Regions from separate parts of the Anoxybacillus sp. TBDG-1 genome, predicted to be linked through region 2. Evidence: a T-box and tRNA genes for the amino acid it is inferred to sense, from the RefSeq annotation. Region 2 holds a T-box; the other holds one or more tRNA genes.

Region 1 (18,576 bases), on a different contig from region 2:
ATTTATTCGTTCAAGTAAAACATCGTTGCTTATGTACCGTCTCGCTGTATTAGGGATGGTCGTTTGGGGTTCTGTGTCGAGCATTCAAATCGTATGGGACTTAGCTGATTTATTTATGGCGTTTATGGTTATCGTGAACTTAGTTTCAATTTCCCTGCTTGGTCGAGTGGCTTTTGCAGCATTGCAGGATTATATGGCACAACGAAAACAAGGGGGAAATCCAGTATTTTACGCGCGGAATATCGGTGTAGATCATGAAGTAGAATGTTGGAAAGAAGAACGGGTAAACGTCAAAAAAGACGTGTAAAAATGAGGCTGCATGACTGCAGTCTCATTTTTTTAAATAAGCAGGTAATTCAATAATTAAAACATAAACCGTGACTGAATTCACTTGGAACACGCATTGAACCTTTATGCAGTTCAATAATTTTACGTGATAAAGATAAGCCAAGCCCCGTTCCCGTAGGCTTTATCGAAAAAAAACGGATCAAAAACTTGCAACAGTTGGTTTTGATCAATGCAAACCTCATTTCGCTATTCCTTATCAGCTAGTATGTAAATTCATTTTTATAAAACTATGTTCTAAATGAAAGAAGTGATAAACGAAAATAGAAATGAATAAGATGAGAAAGAAAAAATAAGAAGGAGGGAAGAAGATGACACCTCAATTTATGTCTCTGATCGACCCTTATGTTTACCAAACGTTACAAACAATTAAAGGAAGAGAGGTAGTGGTCGAAACAGTACGGGGAAATATGCAAGGTATCATTCAAGACGTGAAGCCAGATCATATTGTGTTAAAAAGTAGCGATACCCTTTTTTTTGTTCGCATCCAGCAAATCGTTTGGATTATGCCGAAGTAAAAAGGAGGGGACTTGATGTTTACAAGAATAAACAAGCTTCAAATTGAGTTGCCAAAATCTACGTATGCGGACGCTAATGCAGCAGCGGCCGTTCAAGAGTTACTCGGTGGAAAGTTTGGAGAAATGTCAACATTAAATAATTACTTGTTTCAATCATTCAATTTTCGGGAAAAGAAAAAATTGAAGCCTTTTTACGATTTAGTTGCAAGTATTACTGCAGAAGAATTAGGTCATGTGGAGCTTGTTACAACAGCTATAAACTTATGTTTAACAGGAACAACGCATGAAGGTGCCCCGGATATTACGCCAATGCAAAACGGGGTGGGTCAGCGAAACACATATCATTTTATTGCAACTGCACAAACAGCGTTGCCAGGAGATTCGATGGGAAAATCGTGGTCAGGTGACTACGTGTTCAATAGCGGAAACTTAGTGTTAGATTTATTGCACAATTTCTTTTTAGAATGTGGTGCACGTACACATAAAATGCGTGTATATGAGATGACGGAGCATCCTGTCGCAAGAGAAATGATTGGTTATTTACTTGTACGAGGAGGAGTTCACGTTATCGCATATGCTAAAGCCCTTCAAATTGTTACAGGGGTTGATGTTACAAAAATGCTACCAATCCCTAATTTAAGTAACGATAAGTTTGATGCAGCAAGAAAATATGAAGCGCAGGGATGGCACCGAAGATTGTATACATTTAGCGAACATGATTATGAAGATGTTAAACAAATTTGGAAAGGTACGCATCCGCTTGATGGAGGACAGCTTGAAGTTATTCAAGGTACGCCAGCAGGTGGCCCAATTCCAGATTTAGAAGCTGTTGAGGAAACCTTTGCCCCAGGCATTTCATACGAAGATTTTCTTGAAATCGCGAAACGTCTGCAACGATCTGCCGGATTGTAACAATAAGAAAATAACAAGCTGTGCCGGGCGCATAGCTTTTTCTTTCGTCATTTTCAATTAATTAAACTATGTTCTAAATAATCAATGTAAAAAGAAAAAAAACAATAGACAATTGATTGAGTAGTTAAAAATAACATATAATAAAGAAGACACAAAGGAGGATGAAAACCATTGATCTCACTACAACATATTGAAGAAGCTCAACAACGAATGAAAAACGTTGTACATAAAACTCCTCTTGAATTTTCTCAAACATTTAGCCGTTTATCAAACAATCGAGTATACATGAAATTAGAAAATTTACAGAAAACAGGTTCATTTAAAGTGCGAGGATCATATAACAAAATTATGTCATTAAGTGATGAGGAAAAAAGTCGAGGGGTTATTGCAGCCTCGGCGGGAAATCATGCTCAAGGAGTTGCTTATTCAAGCCGTATGATCGGTATCCCATGCACAATTGTCATGCCTAAGGGAGCACCATTAAGTAAAATTCAAGCGACACAAAGTTATGGTGCCAACGTCATTCTACACGGAGACGTATTTGATGAATCACTGGAATATGCTCGAAAGTTGCAACAGGAAACAGGAGCAACGTTTGTTCACCCCTTTGACGATCCAGCTGTTATTGCCGGACAAGGAACAATCGGACTAGAATTATTCGAACAACTGAATGACATCGATGCCGTTATTTGTCCGGTTGGTGGCGGTGGATTGCTTGCAGGCGTAGCTATTGCAATGAAACAAAAAAATCCAGCTATCCGCGTATACGGAGTTGAATCGACTGCTTGCGCGAGCACGACAGCAGCGAAACAACATAATCAACCGATTATCATTACTCCATCGAATACAATTGCAGATGGGATTGCTGTGAAGCGAATTGGGGACTTAACATTTTCATACATACAGAAATATGTCGATGATATCGTTTGTGTGGAAGAAACAGATATTTCACGAACAATGTTATATTTACTCGAACGAAATAAATTACTTGTTGAAGGTTCGGCGGCTTGCTCACTAGCAGCTTTATTGTATAAAAAAATTCCGCTTGAAGGAAAAAATATTGTGGCCATTTTAAGTGGGGGAAATGTCGATGTAACGCTCATTTCACGAATTATTGAACGAGGGCTCGTTGAATCAGGAAGATTCGTCACATTTTCAACAGTCATTTCTGACAAACCGGGACAGTTAAATAAATTATTGCGCATTATCGCCGATTTAGAAGCGAACGTCATGTCCATTGATCATCAACGAATAGGGACAAACGTTCTTCCAGGGCAAGCAGAAGTGCGATTTTCCCTCGAAACAAAAAATAGGGAGCATATTGATCAAATTCAGCGTGTGTTGATAGAATCTGGATACGTGATTCGTCGTCTTGATTAAAAACGTAAATCGTACATTTTTTTCTTCACGTAAAACAATGCTTTTAAAATGATGCCTTTTTTACTATTATTAAATTAAATAAACGATTGACATTAAAGGTGGGGAGAACAAATGAAACAAATGGAGTTTTTTATCGTTCCGCACCCAAGGGGAACCGTACGAGTAGATGTATATAAAAAGAACGGGTCGTACGAAGCGCATGCAAAGTTTAAAGATGTGGCCACAACACAAGCGAGCGGAAACGATAAACATTTAGCAGTATTACAAGCACTACATGAGCTTGCTAAATTTTTAAATAAATATAAAGGTTCTTGAAGGAGGAATCAATCTTGATTCATTTAAACTGGCACGAACGTCCAACGATAAAAAAGGTTGTATGTAACCATACAAATGCCGAAAAATACATCGTACATAACGTATTAACACCAGGCAAAGAGTATGAAGTAAAAAGTGAAACAGATGATTTTTATTTTATTATCGATAATCGAGGCAAAGTCGGTGGCTATTATAAGCATTATTTTACAGAAAAAGCGGTGTAATGCCGCTTTTTTTCATTTTTTACACAACATTCTCAAATAAATTTCACAATTATGTATTATACTCGCTTACGGATTGAACGAAAATAAGGGGGATCTTAGTGATGAAAAAATGGATCGTACTGTTGATCGGTGCTCTTTTCTTCGCTCTAGCAGGATGCAACAATCAAGCAGAGGAAAAGCAAGAAGAAACAAAACAAACAGAGGAAAAACAAACAGAACAAAACAAAGAACAGTCAAATGAAGAAGATGTGTTTGCGAAAGCAGCAACGGCCGAGCCAGATGAAAACACGATGTGCGTATTTTGTAATATGAAAGTATATCCGAAAGAACATGAGCTTGGAAAATTTACTGCCAAATCTGCAACTGAAAACGGTGACGTATCGTTTTTTGATGACATCGGGTGTTTGTTTAACTATGAACGAGATCACGGTGAAGCTACAAAAAAATATGTACGTGATTACAATACATTAGAATGGATTGAATTACAAAACGCGACAGTGGTGAAAGCAGATATTAAAACACCGATGAACTACGGATATGCGTTTTTTGCAAAGAAAGAAGATGCTGATAAATTTATAAGTGAACAACCGAATGCAATGATTGTATCATGGGACGATGTTGACAAAGTCGCTCACGAACGTTATATGAAAAAGAAACAAATGATGCAAAATAAAAACGATGGACAAGGTCACGGTCATAGCGACAATATGCAACAAGATGGTCATCAAGATGGAAATATGAACAACGATGGGCATAACCATAATTAAAAAGCTGCCTTTTGGGCGGCTTTTTTATTTTTTGAAAACTACAATTAACGTATTGTTAGATATAAATCAGAAATATATACATTGAAATGAAATGGTGCTTAATGAGTATAGGATTCCCAAGAATAACATTTCGCCATTATTCTATGCTTCTTCGCTTGTGACGAAATATTTTTGTAAAAAAGAAAGGAATGAAGAGGATCGATGGAGAACGATATCCATGAAATTAACATTTTATAGAAAGGAATGAAATTATGAAAGTCAAAAGAATTTTATTACTTATTCTCGCGCTAGCTTTTTTACTACCAACCATCTTAGTTAACGCCCACTCAGATCATTATAATCCTAATGGATATACTGGGGCACAAAACCTTAAGTATTGGCGTGATGCTAGTGTTTCCAGTGCAGGTTACCATAATCGTGCAGACACCGCATATGCAACTTGGAATAACATTTCTTCAAAGGTTGCTATTTCACAAGTCACTTCTGAGCCTACATATTATAGCATTGTTGTTTATGCAGGAACTATCTCAGGCTCGACCGTTTATGCTACCGCAGATTATTGGACGTATGGCTTTTTCGGATGGCGTCAAGTAAATTCGGAGGATGCAAGGGATCGTTCAAGAATTCGACTCAATACACCTCAAATGAACACACTAACTTCTGCTGAATCAACTGACGTTATTATTCACGAATTTGGACACGCACTAAGCTTGAGACATAATGACAATTCAGGTGCCTCTGTGTAATGAAGGAGTATGAACTAACAACATACGGATCCCCTCAACAGACGGATAAAGACCATCTAAAACAAAAATGGGGAAATTAATAGATGAAAGGAGATATTACGAATATGAAAAAAAATAAGATTATCATTGTTTCAATAGCTCTGTTAGGTTTTATTTCTCTCGGCTCAAGTCTATGGTATATGTCGGCTGATAAAAAAGTAAGTTTATCAACTATTGATGCTAAACAAGTATGCTTTAACACAGTAGATGAAATGATTACCTTTTCTCAACTTGTTGTCACTGGAAAACCAATTGAAAGTGAGAACTTCGTAACATTCGATGAGAGAGGGTTTACAGTAGATGCGTATACAATTACTCAGTTTAAAATAAATAAGGTCCTTGAAAATAGAACTACTCACGATTATAAAGCTGGGGATATTATCAAGGTAGCTGAACCAAGCTACGTTTACGATAATGGTATTATGCCCGGAAAGACTAAATTTTCAATTAATAACTACCGAAACATGGATAAAAACCATAGCTACATGCTGCTTCTTGTGCCCGATTTTAAATACGATGATCTGTACGTAATTTCTGGTGTCAATGAGGGTAAACACAACATTGATATTCCTGGTAATGATGGCGAAAAAGTTGGTGTGCCTCATGAAGAAAAGAATTATAAATTTAAAGAGGAATTGATGAAAAAGTTTAATATTTACTAAACATTTTATCCCTCCATTCCTTAATTGAAGACTTGAGTGCTCAGGTCTTTTTTTCGTTGTTGGCAAAAGCTACGTATATTCGGTAATATATTGTTGTCCATGATAAAAAATAGAGAGGTTGACTAGTTGTGAGACGAATTGAACTATTAGCACCAGCCGGAGATTGGGATTGTCTTCGTGCCGCCGTCGCAAACGGTGCAGATGCCGTTTATTTTGGTGTCGATAAATATAATGCGCGTGTACGGGCAAAAAATTTTCGCATGGAAGAATTAAAGGATGTCATGGCTTATTTGCATAAATACAATGTTCGCGGATATGTCACTTTTAATATTTTAGTTTTTGAAAATGAACTAGAAGAAGCAAAGCAGTTAGTTGAAGCATGTATAGATGCAGGGGTAGATGCGCTCATCGTACAAGATTTAGGACTTGTTCAACTCATTCGTGATATGTCACCTGATTTTCCGATTCACGGATCGACACAAATGACCATCACATCTCCAGAAGCGGTTGAATTTTTAAAGCCGTATCATTTAGAAGTCATGGTGCTCGGTCGGGAAAATAATTTAACACACATTCAAAAAATTGCCGAGAAAACGAATGTACCATTGGAAGTGTTCGTTCACGGGGCGCTTTGTGTATCGTATTCCGGACAATGTTTAACATCGGAAATGTGGGGAGGGCGTTCTGCCAATCGTGGTGAGTGCGCTCAAGCCTGCCGTCTGCCATACGATTTAATCGTTGATGGCGAGCAAAAAGAAATGGGAAACGTCGCTTATTTACTTTCACCGAAAGATTTAGCTGCTCTTGATCTCGTTCCAGAGCTTATTGAGGCGGGAGTTAGCACATTTAAAATTGAAGGTCGATTAAAATCACCAGAATATGTAGCTAATGTTGTTAGTAAATATCGAAAAGCGATTGATGAATATTTAGCGGGGCGACATTATACCCCTTCGAAAGAAGAAATACGCGAACTTCAACAAAGTTTTAGTCGTGGATTTACACATGGATTTTTAAAAGGAACGAACAACAAACAGCTTGTTGATGGAACGTTTCCAAAAAGTCGTGGTGTATTTCTTGGAACGGTTAAAAAAGTATTAAAAGACGGTGTTTTATGTGAGGTGCAAGCTCCGTTAAAACGTGGGGATGGCATCGTATTTGATGCAGGACGTCCAGAAGAAAAAGAAGAAGGCGGCCGCGTGTATGACTTACGAAAACACGGAAAAAAAGTCGAGGGTGAAGTCGAAAAAGGTGTCGTTGAAATTATCCCTGGCCGACATGACATCAATTTAACACGTATACATGTCGGAGATCGCATTTGGAAAACGAGCGATCAAGAACTTGAACGTCGCTTGCGTAAAACGTTTGAAACCGAGCGACCATATCGGCTGTTTCCGCTAACTGTGCATGTGTACGGTGAAGCAGGGGAACCGCTCATTTCGACATGGTACGATGAAACGACAGGAAATGAAGTAATCGTTCAATCTGAGCAGTTGTTAGATGTTGCTCAAAAACGACCGTTAACACTAGAATTTATAAAAGAACAATTTGGGAGATTAGGCGGAACAATTTTTGAACTAAAAGATGTTCATATGTATATCACAGGTGATGTGATTGTTCCTGTTAAAGAATTAAACCGAATAAGAAGACAAGCTGTTGAACAACTCATTGAACAAAGACAACGGCCGCGATTATACAGCAAACAACCGATTGATTTAACATCTCCTTATCGGCAAAAACAACAAGCAAAGACCCCTTCTTTAATGGCGCTTTGCCGTACGCTTGGACAAGTCGAAGCGGTATGTGATACAGATGTTGAAATGGTGTATGCTGATTTCGAATTTACAACCGATTATCCGAAGGCTGTACAGATTGCACGAACTGCAAATAAGCCAATTGCTTTAGCCACTCCACGCATTCATATGCCTGGAGAAAACGGAATTTTGAGAGGAATTTTAAAAGCCGAGCCAGATGCCATTTTAGTGCGTAGTTTGGGAGCTGTACAATATTATACGAGTCAATCAGTTGGGCAAACGTTAATTGGTGATTTTTCACTTAATATTTCAAACCATCTGTCTGCACAATTATTTTTATCCCGAGGACTTGATCGGATTACACCTTCATACGATTTAAACATTCAACAAATGATTGATCTACTTGAGGCAGCCCCAACCGAACATATTGAAATTGTCATTCATCAGCATTTGCCGATGTTTCATACTGAGCATTGTGTATATTGTACATTTTTAAGTCAAGGAACCGATTTTACAAACTGTGGGCGACCATGTGAAAAACATCGTGTCTCCTTGCGAGATCGTATCGGTATGCTTCATCCTGTTCGTGTCGATATCGGCTGTCGCAATACGGTGTACAATGCGATCGAGCAATCTGGTGCCGAATACATTCCGAACTTTTTATCGCTCGGTGTCCGTTCATATCGAGTTGAATTTTTAGAAGAACCAGCAAAAAAAGTGGAAGAGGTTATTACATTATATCGCGAGGCACTCGAAGGAAAGCGAAGCGGCACAAGCGTATGGCGTACACTAAAAGCCATTAATCAACTTGGTGTCACGCGCGGACAGCTAATCAAAAAATAAGCGGGCTTAGGACTCGCTTATTTTTTCATATGTGTACATTTTGCTATAATAGTAAATGAACGAAAAAAGAAAGGGTGATTTCTATGCCAGCTGTTGAATCAAATATGTTTCCATTAGGAGAGAAAGCGCCATCGTTTGAGCTTGTCAACGTCATTACTGAAAAAACGGTACGATTAGAAGATGTCAAATCGGATATTGCAACAGTAATCATGTTTATTTGCAACCATTGCCCATTTGTTAAACATGTTCAAGAAGAACTTGTTCGTTTAGCCTATGATTATCAACCAAAAGGAGTTTCGTTTATCGCAATCAATTCAAACGATGTGGAAAAATACCCAGATGATTCCCCTGAAAAAATGAAAGAGATAGCTGAACAGCTTGGCTATCCATTTCCATATTTATTTGATGAGACACAAGAAGTAGCGAAAGCATATCAAGCTGCATGCACACCGGATTTCTACATATTTGATAGTGAACTACAATGTGTTTACCGTGGTCAACTCGATGATTCACGACCAGGTAACGGAATCCCGGTTACAGGTTCTTCGATTCGAACAGCTTTAGACGCATTGCTATTAGGGAAACCTGTTCCGAAAGAACAAAAACCGAGTATCGGTTGTAGTATCAAGTGGAAAGAAAAATAAAAAAACATTTGACATTTTTGTTTCAAGCCTATATACTTAAGAAGTACCATTTCGTTCGTTATATCAATGATCGTTATAAGCTGCACCTTTGTCAGGTTCATCTTATAAGGACTTGACGAAAGTGTAGCTTTTGTTTTATGAGTAATGAAACGGTGGTCAATTTTTAAAATTGTTTTGGAGGAATTCACATGAACACAGGTAAAGTAAAATGGTTTAATGCAGAAAAAGGTTTTGGATTCATTGAGACGGACGGAGGTACAGACGTATTCGTTCACTTCACAGCGATCCAAGGTACTGGATTCAAAACGTTGGAAGAAGGCGAAAAAGTAACATTTGACATCGTGAATGGCAACCGTGGGCCGCAAGCGGCAAACGTGCAAAAAGCATAAATAGTCAAACGTACGGGATCTCGCTTTTCGTGAGATCTCGTTTTTATATGCAACGAAACAAATTCTCACTGGCGCAGCTTCGGAGCTGCAAGGACGGAAGAGAGGTAGGGTTTCCGTCGTTTTTGTTTGTTCAACACGCTCATATCAGGAGTGTGTTTTTTTAAATAAAAATACAGAAAATTTGATAAAAAACTATTGAAAAATGATGAATGATTCCATATAATAAACTCATGTTATAAAACTATACATAATAATGTGAGGTAATGTGACATGAATGAACTACTCGTCTCTGAACAAACAAACACTTCGACGCTTGAACAAATTAAAGAAATCATCAAACAAAAACATGTTGAACTATTACATTTACAATTTGTTGATATTGAAGGTGTTTTAAAGCACGTCACAGTAACAGCGGAACAACTAGATGATGTAGTAGAAGGAAAAATCATGTTTGATGGATCTTCAATTAAAGGTTTTTCGCCAATCAATCGCTCAGACTTATATTTACTTCCTGATTTACAAACATTTGCAGTACTACCATGGACAGTAGGAGAGGGGTATGCAGAAGCACGTTTTCTTTGCTCTGTGATGAATCCAGACGGAACGTTATTTGATGGCGATCCACGTAACGTATTGAAAAAAACAGTTGAACGAGCGAAACAAAAAGGATATACGATCTCCGTTGGCCCTGAATTAGAGTTTTTCTTGTTTAAAACAGATGAAAATGGAAATCCGACAACAACACCTCAAGATAACGGCGGCTATTTTGAGCCATCTCCAAAAGATCTTGGAGAACGCGTTCGCTTAGATATTTATCGTGCGTTAAAGGCTATGGGATTTACAATTGAGGCTTCCCACCATGAAGTTGCTGAAGGGCAACATGAAATTAATTTCAAATATGCCGATGCCCTCGGTGCTGCCGACAATGCGACAACATACAAATGGGTTGTTAAAACGATCGCTAAAAAATACGGATTACATGCTACGTTTATGCCAAAACCGATTTTCGGTATTAATGGTTCAGGAATGCATGTGAACATTTCGTTATTTAAAGACGGTGAAAATGCTTTCTTTGATCCATCGGACGACAATCAATTATCTGAAACAGCATACCAATTCATTGCTGGTTTATTGCAAAACGTAAAAAGTTTCGCAGCCATTACAAACCCACTTGTAAACTCATATAAACGTCTTGTCCCAGGATATGAAGCACCTTGTTATATTGCATGGTCAGCATCGAACCGCTCCGCACTGATTCGCATTCCTGCGAAACGAGGATTAGCAACACGCGTTGAGCTTCGTTGTCCTGATCCATCTGCTAATCCGTATTTAGCGTTTGCAGTCATTGCTGAGGCAGGACTTGATGGAGTAGAAAAACAACTCACTTGTCCATCGCCAATTGATGAAGACATTTTCCATATGACTGTTGAACGTCGCGCGGAGCTTGGTATCGAAAACCTTCCAGGTAGTTTAGGAAAAGCGATTGAAGAATTAGAAAATGGAACAATTGGACGTCATACGTTAGGCAACCACGTATTTGGTGAGTATGTCGCATTGAAAAAGAACGAATGGGATAGCTATCGAACAGCAGTCCATGCTTGGGAAATTGAACATTATCAAGCGAAATTTTAAAAGCGAGCGATTGTGCTCGCTTTTTGCATATTTTCATTATGTGTTTGTACAACAAATGGTTTATGATGGTACATAGAGAATAACGAAAGGGTGATATTGTGTCTAAACGAATCATTACGATGATCGTGTTGATTTGTACCGCAACAATGTTATTATGGGTTGTTGGCTTAGTCGTCACGATTCAAGACCAATTTTTTTACAAAGCTTCCTCGATCAAACAAACAAAACTAGCAACTTCAAACATACAGAAAAATAACGGACTTTCTATCGTTGCCCTTGGTGACTCATTAACACGTGGGACAGGAGATGAAACAGGGAAAGGGTACGTTGGATATGTTGTAGATGACTTAAAAAAACGGACAAATCAACACATTCAATTCACAAATTTGGCAATTAAAGGACAACGCTCTCCTCAACTCATCAATCAACTAAAACAAAAAGAGGTGCAACGCCAATTAAAAGAGGCGGACATCATTTTAATGACGATTGGAGGAAATGACTTATTTCAAGGCGGAGAAGCACTAAGGAACCTATCCCATGCCCAAATTGAAAAGGAAAAAAAGAAATTTGTTGAGCAGCTACATACGATTTTCCAACTTATTCGCACAGTAAATAATGATGCAACTGTATTTTATATCGCTTTATACAATCCATTTAACGATTTAGACAATGGAAAAGAAACATCTGCTGTTGTGCGCAGTTGGAATTATGCAGCATCTGAAGTAGCGGCCGACTATAAATCAATCATTTGCGTTCCAACATATGATTTATTTGAACTGCAAGTCAACGACTATTTGTATACAGATAAATTCCATCCAAACAAAGAAGGATATAAACGAATCGGTGAACGTGTTGCGTCGCTCATTACGTTAACGAAAGGGGAAAAATAATGGAAGAAACGTTAGTTGTACGAAACGTACGAAAAACAATTGGAAAAAAGGAAATTATTAAAGGTCTTTCGTTTTCGTTAAAAAAAGGTGAAGTGTTTGGTTTCTTAGGCCCAAATGGTGCAGGGAAAACAACGACCATTCGCATGCTTGTCGGATTAATTCAACCGACATCCGGAACGATTTCGATTTGTGGATATAACTTACAAAAACAATTTACAAAAGCGATTCAACACATTGGCTGTATCGTAGAAAACCCTGAACTTTATCCATATTTAAGCGGCTGGGAAAACCTTGAGCATTTTGCACGTATGGTTCCAGCGGTTACCGATCATCGCATTCAAGAAGTAGTCGAACTCGTCGGTTTACAAAATCGGATTCATGATCTCGTCCGCACGTATTCACTCGGCATGCGTCAACGCCTCGGTATTGCGCAAGCACTTCTTGGAAAACCAACAGTGCTCATTTTAGATGAACCAACAAATGGTTTGGATCCTGTCGGCATTCGCGAAATGAGACAATTTATTCGATCACTTGCTGAACATGAACAATTAAGCGTGCTCGTTTCATCACATCTATTAAGTGAAATACAACTCATGTGCGATCGTGTTGCCATTATGTCCAAAGGAGAGATTATTCGCATTGATACGGTCGAACATTTATTACAAGAACAAGCACGGACATATTGGAATGTTATCCCGATTAATACAGCTAAAGAAATATTAGAAAATGAGACAACTATCATCGGTGAAAAGGATGGAGCGATCGTTACGATTTATGAATCAAACGAAACTATTGCTCGTTGCAATACTCGGTTAATTGAAGCAGGGGTGCTTGTCAGCGGAATCGAGCGAAAACTTCCAACACTTGAAGATTTATTTATTGAATTAACAGGAGGGGAAACGATTGATTAATCTCGTGTACAACGAAATGTTAAAAATTGTTCGTAAAAAACGACTATTTATCATTGCAGCCATCGTAGCTGTTCTCGTTAGTTTATTTACATATGCGCAATTTAAACAGATCGAAACGGTTCGAGAACGCATTGGAACAACAGATTGGCGCACACAACTGCAACAACAAATCATCGATACACAAAATCGCTTAAACTCAACAGGAATTTCTGAAGAATGGAAAAAGTTTCTCAAAATTCGTTTACAGCAACAACAATACTATTTAGATAATGATATTAATCCGATGGCGCCCGGTGCTCCGACATTTATGCGCATGTTTATTGAAAACTCGATTGAATTGTTTTTGCCACTGCTTGTTATGGTAATTGCAGCTGATCTTGTTTCATCAGAAGCAAGCGGAGGAACGATCAAACTGCTGTTGACACGTCCTGTGAAACGATGGAAAATTTTAATGAGCAAATATATCGCTTTGATTTTATCCACATCGTTTATCGTGTTTTCTGTTGCCGTTTTATCATACGCGATTTCTGGTATCGTATTTGGATATGGTGGATGGAATTTGCCGCTTTTAACAGGATTTTCGATTCAAGGTGAAGAATTAAATACGACAACAGTTCATCTGATTCCCCAATGGAAATACTTACTTATGGAATTTGGTCTCGCTTTTTTTGTGTCGCTCGTTGTTGGGACACTAACATTTATGTTATCGGTGTTAATACGTAGCACAGCCGCAGCGATGGGGATTATGCTCGCAGCTCTGATTTCAGGAGCTATTTTATCAAGTATGGTATCATCGTGGGAGTCTGCGAAATATTTGTTTATGGTAAATTTACGACTCACAAGTTATATTAGCGGCATGGCGCCACCTATTGATGGGATGACACTTTCTTTTTCAATGACTGTGCTCGCCACTTGGGCAGTTGTTGCGCTAATTGTTTCTTTTTATGTATTTACGAAAAGGGATGTTTACTAATGAATAAAATGATTGACACGTTGATCAATGAATTACAAAAACGAACGCCAACGATCATGGATTTTGACAAATTTGCTCAATACGCTGTACTTCTCCCGCTTATCCAACAAAACGATGAGGTGTTTGTTTTATTTGAAATACGCTCACTGCAACTACGTCGTCAGCCGGGAGAAATTTGTTTTCCGGGTGGGAAAATGGATTCGTGTGATCAAAGTCCAAGGGAAACAGCTATGCGAGAAACGTGTGAAGAGTTAGGGATTGAAAAGAAACATATTACACATATCGTCCCGCTTGACTATATATTTTCACCATTTGGTATGGTTATTTATCCATTTGTTGGTTTTGCTAATATTACTTGTATGCAAATAAATGAGAAAGAAGTAAAAGATGTGTTTACTGTGCCACTGTCTTTCTTCTTAGAAACAAAACCAAAAATATATCGTGTTTCATTTGAGCCAAAACCGGAAGACGATTTTCCGTTTGACGATATCCCAGGGGGAAGGGAGTATAATTGGCGCCCACGGCACATGGAGGAACATTTTTATTACTACAAAGACAAGGTGATCTGGGGATTAACAGCCAAAATTGTATATCATTTCACTCAACTCATTCAAAAAGAGAAAGGAGAATAGTCATGTCACAACCTGTTGATTTAGGATTTGGCATTTCACTTATTGATTTATATGATTTACAAACTGCTCAGCGAACAGGGGCATACGTTTTTCGGGAAGAAGAAATAACAATTATTGAAACGAGCGCGAGTCCATCTATCCCACATTTACTTAAAGGATTAGAAGCATTATCTATTGATTTGCACGATATAAAAAATATTATCGTCACACACATTCATTTAGATCATGCTGGTGGAGCAGGTTTATTATTGAAACATTGTCCAAATGCGCACGTGTTTGTTCATCCGAAAGGTATGCGTCATTTAGCAGATCCATCTCGTCTCATTCAAGGAGCAAAAGCGGTTTATGGTGAAAAATTTGAGGCGTTATTTGACCCAATCGTTCCCATTCCTGAAAATCGGTTAATTGTAAAAGAAGATGGAGAAACGTTGCAAATCGGAAAAGATCGCAAACTGACATTTCTTCATACACCAGGACATGCGAATCACCATTTTTCTATTTATGATGAAAAAAGCAACGGCATTTTTACAGGTGATACGGCAGGTGTTTTTTACCCACAATTACTTTCATACTACGTTGAGTTATATTTGCCGTCTACATCACCAAACCAATTTGATCCAGAAGCTATGATCGCATCAATTAAGAAATTTATGGCGTTACGTCCAGATCGTATATATTTTGGGCATTTCGGTATGTCAACAAATGTACAAACGGTTTGGGAACAACTCCATTATTGGCTACCTATTTTCGTTCAAGAAAGCAACGAAATTGTGAATGAACAAATGCATAAATCTTTCGCAGAAAAAACAGAAGCTGTTTTCAACTGTTTATTTCACATCGTTCAAACATTTTTACGTAAACAGCAAGTACCAGATGATGCAGATGTATATAAGTTACTCCAACTTGATTTACAAGTGTGTGCGATGGGACTTGTCGATTATATAGAAAAACAAAAAAGATAATTGACGAAAAATCATGTTTTCGCTATAATTTCTTTGGCACCCCACCATACGGAGGAGTACCCAAGTCCGGCTGAAGGGGTCGGTCTCGAAAACCGATAGGGGTGTCAAAGCCCGCGGGGGTTCGAATCCCCCCTCCTCCGCCATATTCTCCTCTTGTCTTTCTCCTTTTGTGATCTTCAATTTTATTTTTTTATTCCAATTTATAAGGATGTGACATATTGAAAAAATATTACGTTGTTTGGGAAGGGGCAAAAACAGGCATTTTTTCTTCTTGGGATGAGTGTAAACCATACGTTATTGGTATTCCAGGTGCAAAATATCGCTCATTTTTATCGAAAGAAGAAGCAGAGCAAGCATTTGCCTCTGGTTCGGCTGTAAACTATGCAACAAAAAATAAAACACACTTAACGAATTATATCGAAGAAAGCATTTGCGTTGATGCAGCATGTAGCGGAAATCCCGGATGGATGGAATATCGGGGTGTACACACGAAAACAGGAGAACAATTGTTTTATGTCGGGCGGATGATTGGAACAAACAACATTGGTGAGTTCTTAGCTATTGTCCATGCATTAGCATGGCTACAACAACAAAACAAAAGTTTGCCCGTTTATTCTGATTCTGCGACAGCTATAAAATGGGTGAAAGGGAAAAAAGCAAATACAACGCTTGCTCGCACCACTAAAACAGAACGTGTCTGGCAGCTTATTGAACGTGCTGAAGCTTGGTTGCGTACACACCATTATGTAAATGAAATTATAAAGTGGGAAACAGAACAATGGGGTGAAATTAAAGCGGATTTTGGACGAAAGTAAAAGGAGAGGGGGCTATCCCTCTCCTTTTTGCACGCTATCAAGTTCATGTTTTAGTTTTTGTTTATCAAGTTGTTCACCGATGATAACAAAATGTAACGGTACGCTCATCTCTTCTTTCATATAAAGCGGTGTACCGTACGCATACTGAAAAGCATAAATTCCGCTCGTATGGGTAAAACGCAAAAATCCTTTCATGCGGTAAATAGTATCAGGCAATTGTCGCACCCATTGTTCAAACATGTCTAAATCAATCGGTTTAGTAAATGTATGTACGTACGTTTGAATGCGCAGTCGCTCGATATTCAGTCGCTCATGTTCGCCCCGCATACGCTTCGATAACAATTCAATATCTTCGATTCGTACGTTAGAAAACGTTGTAAAAATAATACGTGCTTCGCTGTTGATCGCTTGTAACTCAAACGACAATTTTGCTTGTTCATCGGGACGTAATTCATCTGTCTTATTCACAATTAACACATCCGCGTGACGAGCTTGTTCTTTTAACAACATTTGCAATGGGATGGAAAGTTGATGACGATCGCCCCAACGCATGGCGTCAATTGTTGTGATAATACCTCTCATTTGAATGCGATCAGCAAATAATGGCGACATGCAAGCATCAAGTACTTCGATGGGATGAGCGACCCCTGTTGTCTCAATATAAATCACATCTAATGCATGTTCATGGAGCAACGAATAAAGCTCTACTTCAAATTGATCTTGAATTGTGCAACATACACAACCGCTTAATAACTCACTTAGTATAACATCTTCTGAAACAGCGTGTGAATCAATGGATATTTGACCGATTTCATTCATTACTACTGCTACTTTCCGTCCGTGTTTTTTTTCATTTTGTAGCATTCGCTTTAATAATGTCGTTTTTCCACTTCCGAGAAATCCTGATAATATATATATATCAATATGTTTCATAGAATGCTCCTTTCTTCACCTTCTTTCTTGATCATAGTCAAAAATGCGTCGAATCGCAACAGAAAAGAAGCTTCTTCACGATGGAAGCGTCTGCAACTGCTTTTCTCTTGCCACCTGTAGCATATGACGCACAACGTTTGATGCTGCATGAGGATGATACAAAGAGCGCATAGCATATTTCATATCTAATAGTGCTTCTTTACTTTGCAACAGCCGATGAACATGCATATGCCATTCATCGATATGTTCTGCGAGAATTGCACCGCCTTTTTTTGAAAAGTATAATGCATTTTCCTTTTCTTGTCCTGGTGTCGGTTTATATAAAATAAGAGGAACTCCTAATGCAGTTGCTTCTGTTAATGTAATTCCACCCGGTTTTGTTATTGCAATCGTTGCGATTCGAAGTAATTCATCGATCCGTTCAACATAGCCAAATACGCGGAGACGTTCAGGAAATTGCGCCGCTAACGCTTGCATCTTCATCCGGAGCATTTCGTTATTTCCACATACAACAACCAATTGTACATGTTCATGAATCAACGTTTTGCACATCGTTTTTATATCTTTTAATACACCGTGAGCACCTGCGATCATTAAAATAACTGGTTTTTCAGGAGATATATTATATTTTTTGTAAATAGCAGAAGGTGACATGACTTGTTCAAAAGTCGATCGGATCGGAATACCCGTTACACAAACGTTCGATTGAGGAACACCTGCGCATACCATTTGTCGCTTCAAATCGTTTGTAGCGACGTAATATTGATCAATGTACGGGTGAATCCATATTTTGTGCAAACAATAATCTGTTAGAACACTAAACGTCGGAATTACGAAACCGTGTTGGAATAAAAATTGTGAAACACCAATCATTGGAAATGTATAGACAATTATATTGGGCTTTTCGCTTGTTAATAGTGCCATGAGCCGCTCTTTCCCCATATAATAAAACCAGTTCATAAATTTCTTGTCATATATTTTCTCGATACCATAGTAAAACAGACGATAAATAGGCTTTCCGATGCTGTAGCTTTTTAAATACATATATTCTGTCATATGGTTCATACGTGGATACGACTCGGCAAATAAGTTCGATACAACGACATGTTCGATACCTTGACGCATACATTCCTGTTCAATTGTTTTTGCTACTTGCATATGCCCGTTTCCAAAGCTTGCAGTTAAAATCAATACTTTTGTTTCGTGCATACACGTCACTCCTTGTTCATCCGAATGTATTTGTAATGTAACAAATGAATGTTGTGAAAATATAAAAAGGAAAGGAGGGAAATG
Region 2 (6,303 bases):
TGTAATTGATCGAATTATCTAACATTTTCGTGTTTTCTTGACAGAAAAAAGCGAAGTTGATACTCTACTAATTAATATTTCCAAAGTGAGGGGGAAAAACAATGTGGGAAACAAAATTTGCGAAAGAAGGATTGACATTTGATGACGTCCTTTTAATCCCAGCTAAGTCAGAAGTGTTGCCACGTGATGTCGATTTAACTGTTGAGCTAAGTAAAACGTTAAAATTGAATATCCCGATCATTAGCGCAGGAATGGATACGGTAACCGAGGCGGAAATGGCGATTGCGATGGCACGCCAAGGAGGATTAGGAATTATTCATAAAAACATGTCAATTGAACAACAGGCGGAACAAGTCGATAAAGTAAAACGTTCTGAAAGTGGCGTCATTACGGATCCGTTCTTTCTAACTCCTGAACATCAAGTATATGATGCAGAACATTTAATGAGTAAATATCGTATTTCAGGCGTTCCAATCGTGAATAACGCTGAAGAACAAAAACTTGTTGGAATTATTACGAATCGTGATTTACGCTTCATTCAAGATTACTCAATGAAAATTTTTGATGTGATGACAAAAGAGAACTTGATTACAGCCCCTGTGGGAACGACATTAGCAGAAGCAGAGAAAATTTTACAAAAGTATAAAATTGAAAAACTCCCTCTCGTTGACGATCAAGGTGTGTTAAAAGGACTTATTACTATCAAAGATATTGAAAAAGTTATCGAATTCCCAAACGCAGCAAAAGACGACAAAGGACGTCTTCTTGTCGGAGCGGCTGTTGGAGTTACGGCAGATACGATGTTGCGCGTGAAAAAGCTTGTGGAAGCAAATGTTGACGTCATAGTAGTTGACACAGCTCACGGTCACTCAAAAGGAGTGCTTGAAACGGTACGTAAAATTCGCGACACTTATCCAACATTAAACATTATCGCGGGAAATGTCGCGACAGCAGAGGCGACAAAGGATTTAATTGAAGCAGGAGCAAATATCATTAAAGTCGGTATTGGTCCTGGATCGATCTGTACGACGCGTGTTGTCGCAGGTGTTGGCGTTCCTCAAATTACAGCCATTTATGACTGTGCAACAGAAGCACGAAAATACGGTGTTCCGATTATTGCTGATGGAGGAATTAAATATTCTGGCGACATCGTAAAAGCTTTAGCAGCTGGAGGACATGCGGTTATGCTTGGTAGTCTATTGGCGGGTGTGTCTGAAAGCCCAGGAGAAACAGAAATTTATCAAGGTAGACGATTTAAAGTATATCGTGGCATGGGGTCAGTTGGAGCAATGGAAAAAGGAAGTAAGGATCGTTATTTCCAAGAAGATAATAAAAAATTTGTTCCAGAAGGCATTGAAGGACGTGTACCTTATAAAGGACCACTTGCCGATACGATTTATCAACTTATTGGTGGGTTGCGTGCAGGAATGGGCTATTGCGGAACGAAAAACTTAGAAGAATTGCGAGAAAAAACTCAATTTGTGCGCATGACGGGAGCAGGATTAAGAGAAAGTCATCCACATGATGTTCAAATTACGAAAGAAGCTCCGAATTACTCACTTATGTAGTAAACAAATAGATGGAGGTGGAAGATTCCTCTGTCTATTTTTTTTTACAAGAGTATGCTAAAATAACGGTTATGTAAAACAGAGTTGGAGGGTTTGAGCGTGAAAACATGGTACAAGAGCTTCATCATTTCCATTGTAGCAATGTTTCTATTTATGGTGACGTTACCGCAAAACACAAAGGCGGAAGAAGACGTGCTCAATATTGAAGCCGATGCTGCTATTCTTGTTGAAGCGGAAACGGGAAAAATTTTATATCAAAAAAATATTGATGCGGTTTTAGGAATTGCTAGTATGACAAAAATGATGACGGAATACTTGTTGCTAGAAGCGATTCATGAGGGACGCGTGAAATGGGATCAAGAATATGCAGTAAGTGAGTATGTATATCAAATTTCTCAAAAGCGAGACTTATCGAACGTTCCGTTGAGAAAAGACGGAAAATATACAGTACGTGAATTATACGAGGCGATGGCTATTTACTCAGCGAACGGAGCAACGGTTGCAATTGCGGAAATTGTTGGTGGGTCGGAAACGAATTTCGTTAAAATGATGAATGAAAAAGCCAAAGAGTTAGGATTAAAAGATTATAAGTTTGTCAATGCAACTGGACTAAATAACAAAGATTTAGGAGGACTGCACCCGGCAGGTAGTGGAGATAATGAAGAAAATGTGATGTCTGCTCGCGATGTGGCAACATTAGCATATCGTTTATATCATGAATTCCCTGAAATTTTAGAAACAGCAAGTATTCCTCGTAAGTATTTCCGAGAAGGAACGGATGATCAAATTAAAATGGATAACTGGAACTGGATGCTTCCGGGACTTGTTGCAGCATATGAAGGTGTGGATGGTATTAAAACGGGATATACAGAGTTTGCAGGGTATTGCTTCACCGGTACAGCAGAGCGGAATGGCATGCGTTTTATTACCGTTGTCATGAATGCCAAAACGAACGGAAAAGGTACGCATTTGTCGCGTTTTGAACAGACAAGAAAAATGTTAGACTATGCGTTTAGCAACTATACTGTACAACAATTATATCCAAAAGGCTATATGACAAAAAAACATAAAACGATCACAGTACAAAAAGGGAAAGAAAAAGAAGTTTCGATTGCAACAAAACAACCATTGTCGTTTGTCATCAAGCGCGGTGAAGAAAAAAAATATAAGCCTGTTGTTGTCATTGAAAAAGAAACGTTAACAGCTCCTGTGAAAAAAGGTCAAAAAGTCGGGTATATGTATGTGAAATATGAAGGAACAGACTACGGGTATTTAACGAAAGAAGGGGAAAAAGCAGCACAAGTTGACATCGTAACACAACAAGCTGTAGAGAAAGCAAATGGCTTTGTTTTAGCGATGCGCGCCATTGGTGGACTGTTTAGCGACATTTGGCATGGTGCTTCAAACGTAATTAAAGGGTTGTTTTAAAGCTCTCTAAAAAGAGGGCTTTAAAATTTTTATTGTGATTTTTTAAAAAATTGAGTTAAAATAAAAAAATGTAGCTAGCGCTTCTACACTTTTACCTAGTAAAAACGTATGCTAGAATATGGATAGTGTACTGAAGTGATGAATAGTTGTCGTTAAACTTATTTTTCAGTACAATATCACAATAACGATATACATAAATGGGAGGAATGAACGGTGGCGGTTACAGGTACAGAACGTGTAAAACGCGGAATGGCGGAAATGCAAAAAGGTGGCGTCATTATGGACGTCGTCAACGCAGAACAAGCAAAAATTGCAGAAGCAGCAGGTGCAGTTGCTGTGATGGCTCTTGAGCGCGTTCCAGCTGATATTCGTGCAGCTGGTGGCGTTGCCCGCATGGCTGATCCGACTGTAATTGAAGAAGTGATGAAGGCAGTATCTATTCCGGTAATGGCGAAAGCGCGTATCGGTCACTACGTGGAAGCGCGCGTATTAGAGGCGCTCGGTGTAGATTATATCGACGAGAGCGAAGTGTTGACGCCGGCAGATGAAGAATTTCATATTGATAAACGTCAATTCACTGTGCCGTTTGTATGTGGTTGCCGTGATTTAGGTGAAGCAGCTCGTCGTATTGCTGAAGGTGCCTCCATGCTTCGTACGAAAGGTGAACCGGGTACAGGGAATATTGTTGAAGCAGTTCGCCATATGCGTAAAGTAAACGCGCAAGTGCGCAAAGTCGTCAGCATGAGCGAAGACGAATTGATGACAGAAGCGAAAAATTTAGGTGCTCCGTTTGAAGTATTATTAGAAATCAAACGTCTCGGTCGTCTTCCTGTCGTTAACTTTGCAGCAGGTGGTGTCGCAACACCAGCGGATGCGGCGTTAATGATGCATTTAGGTGCTGATGGTGTATTTGTCGGTTCAGGTATTTTCAAATCAGAAAACCCTGAAAAATATGCACGTGCTATCGTAGAGGCAACAACTCATTATGAAGATTACGAATTAATTGCTCACTTATCTAAAGGATTAGGTGGAGCGATGAAAGGGATCGATATTTCTTCGTTGCTTCCTGAACAACGGATGCAAGAACGCGGATGGTAATGTAAAGGAGCAATGAATATGGTAAAGATAGGAGTACTAGGGTTACAAGGGGCTGTACGAGAACATGTACGTTCAATTGAAGCGTGTGGTGCAGAAGCTGTTGTTGTTAAAAAAGTAGAACAGCTTGCAGATATTGACGGCCTCATCATTCCAGGCGGGGAAAGCACGACCATGCGTCGCTTGATGGATAAATACGGATTTATTGAACCACTGAAGCGATTTGCAAGCGAAGGGAAGCCGATGTTTGGAACGTGCGCAGGATTGATTATTTTAGCTAAAAAAATTGTTGGTTATGATGAGTCACATCTTGGTTTAATGGATATTACGGTTGAACGCAACTCGTTTGGTCGTCAACGCGAAAGTTTTGAAGCATCGTTAACGATTAAAGGTGTTGCGGACGATTTTATTGGTGTATTTATTCGAGCTCCGCACATTGTATCTGTAGGGGCCGATGTTGATGTGCTTGCGACGTATGAAGGTCGCATCGTCGCGGCAAGACAAGGACAGTTTTTAGGATGTTCGTTTCATCCAGAATTAACAGATGACCATCGTATGACGCAATACTTTATAAACATGGTTAAAGAAGCGAAAGAATAGACAGGTTGCATTTTGTTTAAACTTATAGTACATTATTTCCAAGAAAATGATATGAACAAAAAGCGATGACAGGAACTAGTAGCAAGCCCTCTTCCTTTCAGAGAGCCGATGGTTGGTGTGAATCGGCAGGAATGACTTGTGAATCCATCCTGGAGCGAAATGCTGAACGCGTGAAGTTAGTAGGCATTTCCGGTGAGAACCGTTATATCTCTCGAGTGGAAGACGTATGTCTTCAACTAGGGTGGCAACGCGGGAGCACTCTCGTCCCTTTCTTTTGGGACGAGAGTTTTTTATTTCATTAATCAAAATAAAGGGAGGCATGTTGATGTTAGACTTAAAATTTTTACGTACCCATTTTAAAGAAGTAAAACAAAAGCTTCAACATCGTGGTGAGGATTTAGCGGATTTTGAACGATTTGAGCAGCTCGATCGTCGTCGTCGAGAACTAATTGCACAAGCGGAAGAATTAAAAAATAAGCGAAACGATGTGTCGCAACAAATTGCTTTATTAAAGCGCGAAAAAAAAGACGCAGATCATCTCATTGCTGAAATGCGCCAAGTTGGCGATCACATTAAAGTGCTTGACGATGAATTGCGGGAAGTGGAACAACAGCTTGAAACGTTACTTTTATCGATTCCAAATGTTCCGCATGAATCTGTTCCAATTGGTGAATCAGAAGATGATAATGTAGAAATTCGTAAATGGGGTGAACCGCGTTCGTTTTCTTTTGAACCGAAGCCACATTGGGAAATTGCTGATCAACTTGGTATTTTAGACTTTGAACGGGCAGCGAAGGTAACAGGAAGTCGATTTGTGTTTTATAAAGGTCTCGGAGCACGATTGGAACGTGCGTTAATTAACTTTATGTTAGACGTACATGTGGAACAACACGGATATGAAGAAGTTTTACCACCGTACATTGTGAATCGAGCAAGCATGACGGGAACAGGACAGCTTCCGAAGTTTGAGGAAGATGCGTTCCGTATCGAGAGTGAAGATTACTTTTTAATTCCGACAGCAGAAGTTCCTGTGACTAACTTACATCGTGATGAAATTTTATCAGCGGACGATTTGCCGATTAAATATGCTGCTTATAGTGCATGTTTCCGTTCAGAAGCGGGATCAGCAGGAAGAGATACGCGCGGGTTAATTCGTCAACATCAGTTCAATAAAGTAGAGCTTGTTAAATTTGTAAAACCAGAAGATTCTTATGAAGAACTTGAAAAGTTAACGAATGATGCAGAACGTATTTTACAACTACTAGGTTTGCCGTATCGTGTGATGAGCATGTGTACAGCTGATTTAGGTTTTACTGCAGCAAAAAAATATGACATTGAAGTATGGTTACCAAGTTATGGAACATACCGGGAGATTTCTTCTTGCAGCAATTTTGAAGCGTTTCAAGCTCGTCGCGCAAATATTCGTTTCCGCCGTGATCCAAAGGCGAAACCGGAACATGTGCATACGTTAAATGGATCTGGTTTAGCCATCGGACGAACAGTGGCGGCGATTTTGGAGAATTACCAACAAGAAGATGGAACGGTCGTCATTCCAGAAGTACTTCGACCGTACATGGGAGGAAAAGAAGTGATTTCATAGGGGGAGAAGTTG

What was found. The T-box of region 2 lies ahead of serS (serine--tRNA ligase). A T-box ahead of a tRNA ligase gene usually reads a tRNA of that ligase, here a tRNA-Ser.
Region 1: it encodes a tRNA-Ser, which carries the amino acid that the T-box ahead of serS (serine--tRNA ligase) is inferred to sense. The anticodon was not compared.

What each region holds. Positions count from the first base shown of each region.
Region 1 is NZ_JBTZSY010000002.1:390-18,965, reverse strand. It holds gene ACYQY7_RS00980 (alanine/glycine:cation symporter family protein) at 1-307, shown strand, start outside; partial or broken gene ACYQY7_RS00975 (ATP-binding protein) at 332-482, opposite strand; gene ACYQY7_RS00970 (YuzF family protein) at 657-863, shown strand; gene ACYQY7_RS00965 (manganese catalase family protein) at 879-1,775, shown strand; gene ilvA (threonine ammonia-lyase) at 1,947-3,155, shown strand; gene ACYQY7_RS00955 (hypothetical protein) at 3,267-3,470, shown strand; gene ACYQY7_RS00950 (DUF6501 family protein) at 3,485-3,694, shown strand; gene ACYQY7_RS00945 (nitrous oxide reductase accessory protein NosL) at 3,796-4,461, shown strand; gene ACYQY7_RS00940 (zinc metalloprotease) at 4,713-5,207, shown strand; gene ACYQY7_RS00935 (hypothetical protein) at 5,291-5,908, shown strand; gene ACYQY7_RS00930 (U32 family peptidase) at 6,037-8,502, shown strand; gene ACYQY7_RS00925 (thioredoxin family protein) at 8,586-9,146, shown strand; gene ACYQY7_RS00920 (cold-shock protein) at 9,335-9,535, shown strand; gene glnA (type I glutamate--ammonia ligase) at 9,806-11,167, shown strand; gene ACYQY7_RS00910 (SGNH/GDSL hydrolase family protein) at 11,266-12,057, shown strand; gene ACYQY7_RS00905 (ABC transporter ATP-binding protein) at 12,057-12,968, shown strand; gene ACYQY7_RS00900 (ABC transporter permease subunit) at 12,961-13,941, shown strand; gene ACYQY7_RS00895 (NUDIX hydrolase) at 13,941-14,573, shown strand; gene ACYQY7_RS00890 (MBL fold metallo-hydrolase) at 14,576-15,535, shown strand; tRNA gene ACYQY7_RS00885 (tRNA-Ser) at 15,586-15,678, shown strand; gene ACYQY7_RS00880 (ribonuclease H1 domain-containing protein) at 15,754-16,350, shown strand; gene ACYQY7_RS00875 (CobW family GTP-binding protein) at 16,363-17,283, opposite strand; gene ACYQY7_RS00870 (diglucosyl diacylglycerol synthase) at 17,359-18,492, opposite strand.
Region 2 is NZ_JBTZSY010000065.1:794-7,096, forward strand. It holds gene guaB (IMP dehydrogenase) at 102-1,568, shown strand; gene ACYQY7_RS13125 (D-alanyl-D-alanine carboxypeptidase family protein) at 1,668-2,996, shown strand; gene pdxS (pyridoxal 5'-phosphate synthase lyase subunit PdxS) at 3,210-4,094, shown strand; gene pdxT (pyridoxal 5'-phosphate synthase glutaminase subunit PdxT) at 4,113-4,691, shown strand; T-box leader at 4,748-4,963, shown strand; gene serS (serine--tRNA ligase) at 5,017-6,291, shown strand.